DNA from 2 places in the Streptomyces afghaniensis genome. Region 2 is predicted to be linked to the other one. Evidence: riboswitches for the same ligand, from Rfam matches in the RefSeq annotation. Region 2 holds a riboswitch; the other holds the start of a gene.

Region 1 (4,410 bases), on a different contig from region 2:
TCGATGCGGCGCACCGGCGGCCAGTACTTGTCGGCGACCGCGACACCGGCCGGGAAGACGGCCTCCTCACGGCTGTAGGCGTGCTCCCACTCCCCGGCGAGCGTCCCGGCGGTGTGCGGGGCCCCCCGCAGCGGGTTGTCGTCCGCGGGCCACTCGCCGGAGCCGACCTTCTCGATCTCCCCACGAATGGCGATCATCGCCTCGCAGAACCGGTCCAGCTCGGTCAGATCCTCCGACTCCGTCGGCTCGATCATCAGTGTCCCGGCCACCGGGAACGACATCGTCGGCGCGTGGAAGCCGTAGTCGATCAGCCGCTTGGCGACGTCGTCGACGCTCACCCCGGTCGCCTTGGTCAGCGGCCGCAGGTCGATGATGCACTCGTGCGCGACGAGCCCGCCGGGGCCGGTGTAGAGCACCGGGTAGTGCGGCTCCAGGCGCTTGGCGATGTAGTTGGCGCTGAGCACCGCCACCTGCGTGGCCCGCTTCAGCCCCTCGCCGCCCATGAGCCGGACGTACGCCCAGGAGATCGGCAGGATGCCGGCGGAACCCCACGGCGCCGCGGAGATGGGACCGACCCCCGTCTCCGGGCCCGCCTCGGGCTGGAGCGGGTGGTTCGGCAGGTACGGCGCGAGGTGCTCCCGCACCGCCACCGGACCGACGCCGGGACCGCCGCCGCCGTGCGGGATGCAGAAGGTCTTGTGCAGGTTCAGGTGCGAGACGTCACCGCCGAAGTGCCCCGGCTTGGCGAGCCCCACGAGCGCGTTGAGGTTGGCCCCGTCGACGTAGACCTGCCCGCCCGCCTCGTGCACCTGGGCGCAGATCTCGGAGACGTGCTCCTCGAACACGCCGTGCGTGGACGGGTACGTGATCATCAGCACCGACAGCTCGTCGCGGTACTGCTCGATCTTGGCCCGCAGATCCTCGACGTCGATCTCGCCGTCGTCGGCGGTCTTCACGACGACGACCTTCATGCCCGCCATCACCGCGCTCGCGGCGTTGGTCCCGTGCGCGGACGACGGGATCAGGCACACCGTGCGCTGCTCGTCCCCATTGGCCCGGTGGTACCCGCGTACGGCGAGCAGACCGGCCAGCTCGCCCTGCGACCCGGCGTTCGGCTGGAGGGACAACTTGTCGTACCCGGTGACCTCGGCGAGACGGTCCTCCAGCTCACGGATGAGCGTGAGGTAGCCCCCGGCCTGCTCGGCGGGCGCGAAGGGGTGCAGCTGCCCGAACTCGGGCCAGGTGACCGGCTCCATCTCCGTGGTCGCGTTGAGCTTCATGGTGCAGGAGCCCAGCGGGATCATGCCCCGGTCGAGGGCGTAGTCGCGGTCGGCCAGCCGGCGCAGGTAGCGCAGCATGGCCGTCTCGGAGCGGTGCTGGTGGAAGACGGGGTGCGCCAGGTACTCGTCGGTCCGCAGGAGAGCGTTCGGAAGACCGTCCTCGGTGGCCGCGTCCAGCGCCTCGATGACCCCCTCGACACCGAATGCGGCCCATACGGCACGCAGCTGGGCCCGCGTGGTGGTCTCGTCGCAGGCGATGGACACATGGTCGGCGTCGACGAGTCGCAGGTTGACCCCGTTCTCCCGCGCGGCGGCCACGACGTCGGCGGCCCGGCCCCGGACGCGCACGGTCAGCGTGTCGAAGTAGGACCCGTGCACGACCTCGACCCCGCCGTTGGCGAGCCCGGCGGCGAGCACCGTGGCGTACCGGTGGGTGCGCCGCGCGATGCCCTTGAGGCCCTCCGGCCCGTGGTAGACGGCGTACATGCCGGCCATGACGGCGAGCAGCACCTGGGCGGTGCAGATGTTGCTGGTGGCCTTCTCCCGGCGGATGTGCTGCTCACGCGTCTGGAGCGCCAGCCGGTACGCCTTGTTCCCGTCGGCGTCCACGGACACGCCGACGAGCCGCCCGGGCAGGCTGCGCGCCATCTTGTCCTTGACCGCCATGTAACCGGCGTGCGGACCGCCGAAGCCCATCGGCACACCGAAGCGCTGGGTCGTCCCGACGGCGATGTCCGCGCCGAGCTCACCGGGCGACTTCAGCAGCGTCAGCGCGAGCAGGTCGGCGGCGACGGTGACGAGCGCCCCGAGCTCGTGCGCCTGGTCGATGACCGGCTTGATGTCCCGTACGGCCCCGGAGGCGCCCGGGTACTGGATCAGCACGCCGTTGATCTCGCGCTCGGCGATCTGGGCGGGAATGCCCTCTGCGAGGTCGGCGACGACGACCTCGACGCCGGTCGGCTCGGCCCGGGTCTGGATCACGGCGATGGTCTGCGGCAGCGCGTCCGCGTCGACCAGGAACAGGCCCTTCTTGTTCTTGCCGAGACGCCGTGACAGCGCCATGGCCTCGGCCGCCGCGGTGCCCTCGTCGAGCAGGGAGGCACCGGAGGTCGGCAGTCCGGTGAGGTCGGCGACCATGGTCTGGAAGTTGAGCAGCGCCTCGAGCCGCCCCTGCGAGATCTCCGGCTGGTACGGCGTGTAGGCGGTGTACCAGGCGGGGTTCTCCATGACGTTGCGCATGATGACCGGCGGGGTGAACGTGCCGTAGTACCCGAGTCCGATCATGGAGCCGAGGACCTGGTTGCGGTCGGCGAGGGAGCGCAGCTCGGCGATCACCTCGGCCTCGCTGCGGGCGCCCGGCAGGTCCAGTGCCTCGGCGCTCTTGATCACGGCCGGGACCGCTGCGGCCGTGAGCTCGTCCAGCGAGCCGTAGCCGACCTGCGCGAGCATCTTGGCGCGGGCCTCGTGGTCGGGGCCGATGTGGCGCTGCTCGAAGGGAACTGCCTCTTCGAGCTCGGAGAGCGGAATGCGGTGGGCGGTCATTACGGAGGCCTCCTGGTCGACACGACCTTCGAGGGGCACCACGGCACGGGTACCCGGACGGCCTCCCCCTCTGTCATCTCGACCTGAGAGCTTCACCGGATCGCCCGAAGGCCTCCGGCTTTCACCGTCGGTGAGAGCGGAAGCCGTCGACACCCGCCCTGCTTTCCAGAGTGACCTCGTCCGTGCGGTACGTGAGCCTGAGAGATTCCGGGGAGGATTTGCTCCTTCGGCGCCTCCGATGATGTCTGGAGGACTCTCCCGCACGGGGTCAGCAGCCGCTGCCAGCGTACCAGCGCGGCCAACGCACGAACCTTCGAGTGGCCACCTCTGCGATTGTGCCGTTTTGTTGTGCTTACGGATGAGTTGCGACCATGTGGAGGGCCCGTGCGAACCGATATCGATCCGCGCAACCTGATCGGCCGCAAGGCGTTCGACCGCAACGGAACCAGGATCGGCACGATCGACGAGGTCTACCTCGACGACGCCACCGGCGAGCCGGAGTGGGCGGCGATACGGACCGGCCTGTTCAGCAGGGACGCGTTCGTCCCCCTGGAGCCCAGTGAACTGATCGACGGCGCCCTCCACGTGCCCTTCGACCGCGCCCTGATCAAGGACGCCCCCGACTTCGGCGTGGGCCGCCACCTCTCCCCGGAACAGGAACTCCAGCTCTACCACCACTACGGCCTCGACGTCGCCGCGCCTCCCCCGCTCCCGGACCGCGATTTCGGCAAGCTGGCGGGCACGGACGAGACGGCCTGAAGCCCACCGGCGCCGCCGGCCACTCCGCGAACTGCTGCGGGGTCGCCGGCCCGTACGCCCGCTTCCGGTCCCGTTAAGACCAGGGGCAATGGATCCGCCGGCTCCAGGTCCGGGTCGTCGACCCGGAAGGTCCGCACCCGCCCGGGCTCCGAGCCGGGCGTCTCGAACCGCACGGTGACCCGCCCCAGACCGCTGCCCTGCACCCACCCGTGCCCGAACACGGCGTGCCGTACGTCGTGCCCGGCGGGCCACCGCCGTTCGGCGAGCGCCGGCTGCTCCTCGGCCGGCGCCACGGCGTCCACCTCGACGGGCCCCTCCGCCTCCGTCCTTTCCCCCGCCGCCTGCGCGAAGAGATCCTCCTGCGTGTAGTCGGCGAGCCCGCTGACGCCCACCCCGAGCAGCCGCACACCGCCCGTCGTGTCGACCGAGTCCAGCAGTCTGGCCGCCGCCTCGCGGATCACCCCGGGATCGTCGGTCGGCCCGCGCAGCGTCTCGGAGCGGGTGAGCGTCGAGAAGTCGTACCGCCGCACCTTGAGCACGATGGTCCGCCCGGACAGCCCGGCCCCGCGCAGCCGCCGCACACACCGGTCGGCCAGTCGCTGCACCTCGAGACCGACCCGCACCCGGTCGTGGATGTCCACGTCGTAGGTGTCCTCGACCGACACCGACTTCGTCTCCCGCTCCGCCACGACAGGCCGGTCGTCCCGCGCCAGCGCCATGGCGTAGAGCCCGTGCCCGTGCGACTTTCCCAGCAGCCGGACCATCTCGTCCTCGCCCGCCTCGACGATCTCCTCGATCGTGGTGATCCCGGCCCGTCGCAGATGGTCGC
Region 2 (4,410 bases):
TGGCGAGTTCGGCCGTGGAGAGGATCACACCGCCGCGCGGGCCGCCCAGCGTCTTGTGGGTGGTCGTGGTGACCACGTGCGCGTGCGGCACCGGGTTCGGGTGCAGCCCCGCCGCGACGAGCCCGGCGAAGTGGGCCATGTCGACCATCAGGTACGCGCCGACCTCGTCCGCGATCCTGCGGAACTCCGCGAAGTCCAGCTGCCGCGGGTACGCCGACCAGCCGGCCACGATCAGCTTCGGCTTGGACTCCTTGGCGAGCCGCTCCACCTCGGCCATGTCGACCCGGCCGTCCTCGCCCACGTGGTAGGCGACGACGTCGTAGAGCTTGCCGGAGAAGTTGATCTTCATGCCGTGGGTCAGGTGCCCGCCGTGCGCGAGGTTCAGACCCATGATGGTGTCGCCCGGCTTGAGCAGCGCGAACATCGCGGCGGCGTTGGCCTGGGCGCCCGAGTGCGGCTGCACGTTCGCGTGCTCGGCGCCGAACAGCTCCTTGACGCGGTCGATCGCGATCTGCTCGACCACGTCGACGTGCTCGCAGCCGCCGTAGTAGCGGCGGCCCGGGTAGCCCTCGGCGTACTTGTTGGTCAGGACCGAGCCCTGCGCCTCCATGACCGCGACCGGAGCGAAGTTCTCCGAGGCGATCATCTCGAGCGTGGACTGCTGCCGGTGCAGCTCGGCGTCGACCGCGGCGGCCACGGCCGGGTCGAGCTCGTGCAGGGGGGTGTTCAGGACGGACATACGGCTACGACTCCTCAGCCGGCGGAGAACGCGGTGTACTCGTCGGCGGAGAGCAGGTCGCCCGGCTCCTCGGCGACCCGCACCTTGAACAGCCAGCCGCCCTCGAAGGGGGCCGAGTTCACCAGCGACGGGTCGTTCACGACGTCCTCGTTGACCTCGGTGACCTCACCGGAGACGGGGGAGTAGAGGTCGGACACCGACTTGGTCGACTCCAGTTCGCCGCAGGTCTCGCCCGCGGACACGGTGTCACCGACCTCGGGGAGCTGGACGAAGACCACGTCGCCGAGCGCGTTGGCCGCGTGCTCCGTGATGCCGACCGTCGAGACGCCGTCCTCGGCGGCCGACAGCCACTCGTGCTCCTTGCTGTAACGCAGCTGCTGGGGGTTGCTCATGGCCTGGATTCTCCTGTACGCGCGGGAGTGCTGATGAAGGGGACTGCTGGTGAGCGCGATGTGCCGGGGACCGCCGGTGCGGCCCGACGGCCAGTGTCTACTTCTGGCGCTTGTAGAACGGCAGCGCCACGACCTCGTACGGTTCGTGACTGCCCCGGATGTCCACGGCCACGCCGGGCGTGCCGGGGGCGGCGTGCGCAGCGTCGACGTAGGCCATCGCGATCGGCTTGCCGAGCGTGGGGGAGGGGGCGCCGGAGGTGACCTCGCCGATCACCTCGCCGCCGGCGACCACCGCGTACCCGGCGCGCGGGACCCGGCGGCCCTCGGCGACGAGTCCGACGAGGACGCGCGGCTCGTGGTTCGCGTCCTCCGCGGCCTCACGCAGGGCCGCGCGGCCCACGAAGTCGCCCTCCTTGTCGAACTTCACGACCCGCCCGAGCCCGGCATCGAAGGGCGTCAGCTCCCGCGAGAGCTCGTGCCCGTACAGCGGCATGCCCGCCTCCAGGCGCAGCGTGTCGCGGCAGGACAGCCCACACGGGACCAGCCCGGCACCCTCGCCCGCCTTGGTCAGCGCCTGCCACAGTTCGACCGCGTGCTCCGGCTTCACGAACAGCTCGAAGCCGTCCTCGCCGGTGTAGCCGGTGCGGGCGATCAGGGCCGGGACGCCCGCGACCGTGCCGGGCAGCCCGGCGTAGTACTTCAGCCCGTCGAGGTCGGCGTCGGTGAGGGACTTCAGGATCCCCGGCGACTCCGGGCCCTGTACGGCGATCAGCGCGTAGGCGTCCCGGTCGTCGCGCACCTCGGCGTCGAAGCCGGCGGCGCGCTCGGTCAGCGCGTCCAGGACCACCTGGGCGTTGGAGGCGTTGGCGACGACCATGTACTCGGTCTCGGCGAGCCGGTAGACGATCAGGTCGTCGAGGATGCCGCCGTCGGCCCGGCAGATCATGGTGTAGCGGGCGCGGCCCGGCTTCACGCCGCCGATGTTGCCCACCAGGGCGAAGTCGAGCAGGGCGGCGGCCTGCGGACCGCTGACGGTGATCTCGCCCATGTGCGAGAGGTCGAAGAGCCCGGCCTTCGTGCGCACGGCGTTGTGCTCGTCGCGCTCGGAGCCGTAGCGCAGGGGCATGTCCCAGCCGGCGAAGTCGGTCATCGTCGCGCCGAGCGAACGATGCAGGGCATCGAGCGCGGTGTGACGGAGTTCTCCTGTACTGCTCACAGTCGGTCGTCTCCCAGGGCAATGACGGGCGAGGTCGTTCCTCCCCATCTGTCATCGGAACCTGAGAGGTTCGCCATGACCACACGGGACACGGCTTGCACCTTGGGTGGAGCCGCACCCGTCGTCTCGACGACAGGAAACGGCCCGCTTTTCAGATGTGCCTCGCCCGCGCGGTAACGGGGCCTGAGAGATTCAAGGGAGGGACTTGCTCCTTCGGCGCCCCAGCGTCAGCGGTGCTGGGGACTCTCCCGCGCGGATTCAAACGGCCGGTATGCAGTTGGCGCGCACATCATTGCACGCATCGTCGCGCGGCGGCAGGGGCACCACCTGTAGCAGGGCTGTTGCGGGAAGAGGACTAAAACCAGAGACATCGGGCATTACCTTCTCTTTACACTCGGCGGGGATGGGACTGAAGTACCTGGCCCCAGGGGAGGACGATCACGGTGAACAGGACCACCGCGTACGCCACGACATCGGGCGTCGCGCTGCCCGGGCAGCCGGCCGCTCCGGCACGGGCGGCCTGCGGCCCGCTGCCGGTGCCGGTCGTCCGCGATCTGCGCGAGCGCGAGGGCCGAGGCCCGCACGCGCTGCTCTTCGGCCCCCGCGACCTCGTCGTGGTCACGGGCCTGCCCGGCAGTGGCAAGTCCACGCTGATGCGGCGCACCGTGCCCGGCCGGCGCATCGACTCCCAGGACACCCGCGACCGCTGGGACAGCCGCATGCCGCGCTTCCTGCCGTACGGGGTCTACCGCCCGCTCGTCCGCCTCGCCCACTACGCCGGGCTGCGCCGCGCCCTGCGCGGCGGCGAGGGCGTCGTCGTGCACGACTGCGGCACCCAGGCCTGGGTCCGCCGCTGGCTGGCCCGCGAGGCCCGCCGCCGGGGCGGCACCCTGCATCTGCTCATGCTCGACGTCACGCCCGAGGAGGCCCTGGCCGGCCAGCGCGACCGCGGCCGGGGGGTCTCGCGGTACGCGTTCCTGCGCCACCGCGCGGCGGCCAACCGCCTGCTGCGCTCCGTGGAGCGGGGCGAACTGCCCGCGGGCTGCGGCTCGGCGATCCTCGTCGACCGGGACGCGGCGGGCACCCTGCGCCGGATCGGCTTCACGGGCTGACCGCCGAGGGCCGATGAGCCGCTAGCCTTTTGAGCCACAGCAGTGGTTCCAGGCAGGCGGTAGGCAGATGGACTTCCCGGCGGACTTCTCCGCGGACTTCCCGGCGCACACGCAGACCCACCCGCACGGCGGATGGCCCGGCAACGAACTGGAGGAGGTGCTCTCGGCCTCCCTCGGCGCCGGGCCGTCGGCCGGCGGGCGGATCGTCGAGGTGCTCGGCCGGAGTTTCGTCTGGATCCCCCTGCCGAACGGCGGCGGCCCGCAGAGCGGTCCCCTCGACCTGCCCGGCATCGAGATCGAGGGCCAGGCGTACGTCCCGGTGTTCAGCTCCGAGGAGCAGTTCCGCCAGGTCGTCGGCTCCCACATGTCGTACACGATCGCGCCCGCCGTGGAGTTCGCCCGCGGCCTGCCCCCGCACGCCGGGATAGCCGTCAACCCGGGCGGTGTGGTCGGCATCCCGCTCCCGCCGCCCGCCGTGGCCGAGCTGTGCCGGGCCGGCCGGACCCCCTTGGACGGCCCCGCGAGCGGCGGCCGGGTCCGCCTCTTCGAGCCCGACTGGCAGGACGACCCGGTGGACTTCCTCGCCGCCGCCTCCGCCGAGTTCGAGGCCGTCGGCGTCGTCCTCACCGCCCGCCGTTGCCTCGCCGAGATCGAGACGGCCGACCCGGTGATGTTCGTGGGCGTCGAACTCTCCCAGTGGGAGGGCGACCTGCGGGCCCTCCCCCTGGAGGCTCTGTCCCGAGCCGTGACCCGGTGCCCGGCCCCCTGGCAGGTCAACCTGGTCCTCCTGGACGTGGCGGAGGACCCGGTGGGCACCTGGATGAGGGACCGGGTCCGGCCCTTTTACCAGCGGTAGGTCAGGTTCCCCAGGGCGCGGGGAACCGCGCGACCAGCAACAGACGGGCCGCACCCGCCGGACGAGGGCAAGTCCGGAGTCGGTGGGCGGGCTTA

What was found. Region 2 has a riboswitch for glycine ahead of gcvT (glycine cleavage system aminomethyltransferase GcvT). Riboswitches for the same ligand answer to the same signal wherever they lie in the genome.
Region 1: another riboswitch for glycine. It lies ahead of gcvP (aminomethyl-transferring glycine dehydrogenase); the one in region 2 lies ahead of gcvT (glycine cleavage system aminomethyltransferase GcvT).

What each region holds. Positions count from the first base shown of each region.
Region 1 covers NZ_JBIRGJ010000005.1:9,783-14,192, reverse strand. Annotated here, with positions in the region: gene gcvP (aminomethyl-transferring glycine dehydrogenase) at 1-2,822, opposite strand, end outside; glycine riboswitch at 2,998-3,093, opposite strand; gene ACH4G3_RS18750 (PRC-barrel domain-containing protein) at 3,207-3,581, shown strand; gene ACH4G3_RS18745 (DNA polymerase IV) at 3,500-4,410, opposite strand, start outside.
Region 2 covers NZ_JBIRGJ010000012.1:297,321-301,730, reverse strand. Annotated here, with positions in the region: gene glyA (serine hydroxymethyltransferase) at 1-739, opposite strand, end outside; gene gcvH (glycine cleavage system protein GcvH) at 754-1,131, opposite strand; gene gcvT (glycine cleavage system aminomethyltransferase GcvT) at 1,229-2,395, opposite strand; glycine riboswitch at 2,386-2,508, opposite strand; glycine riboswitch at 2,509-2,608, opposite strand; gene ACH4G3_RS39710 (AAA family ATPase) at 2,791-3,459, shown strand; gene ACH4G3_RS39705 (enhanced serine sensitivity protein SseB) at 3,527-4,315, shown strand.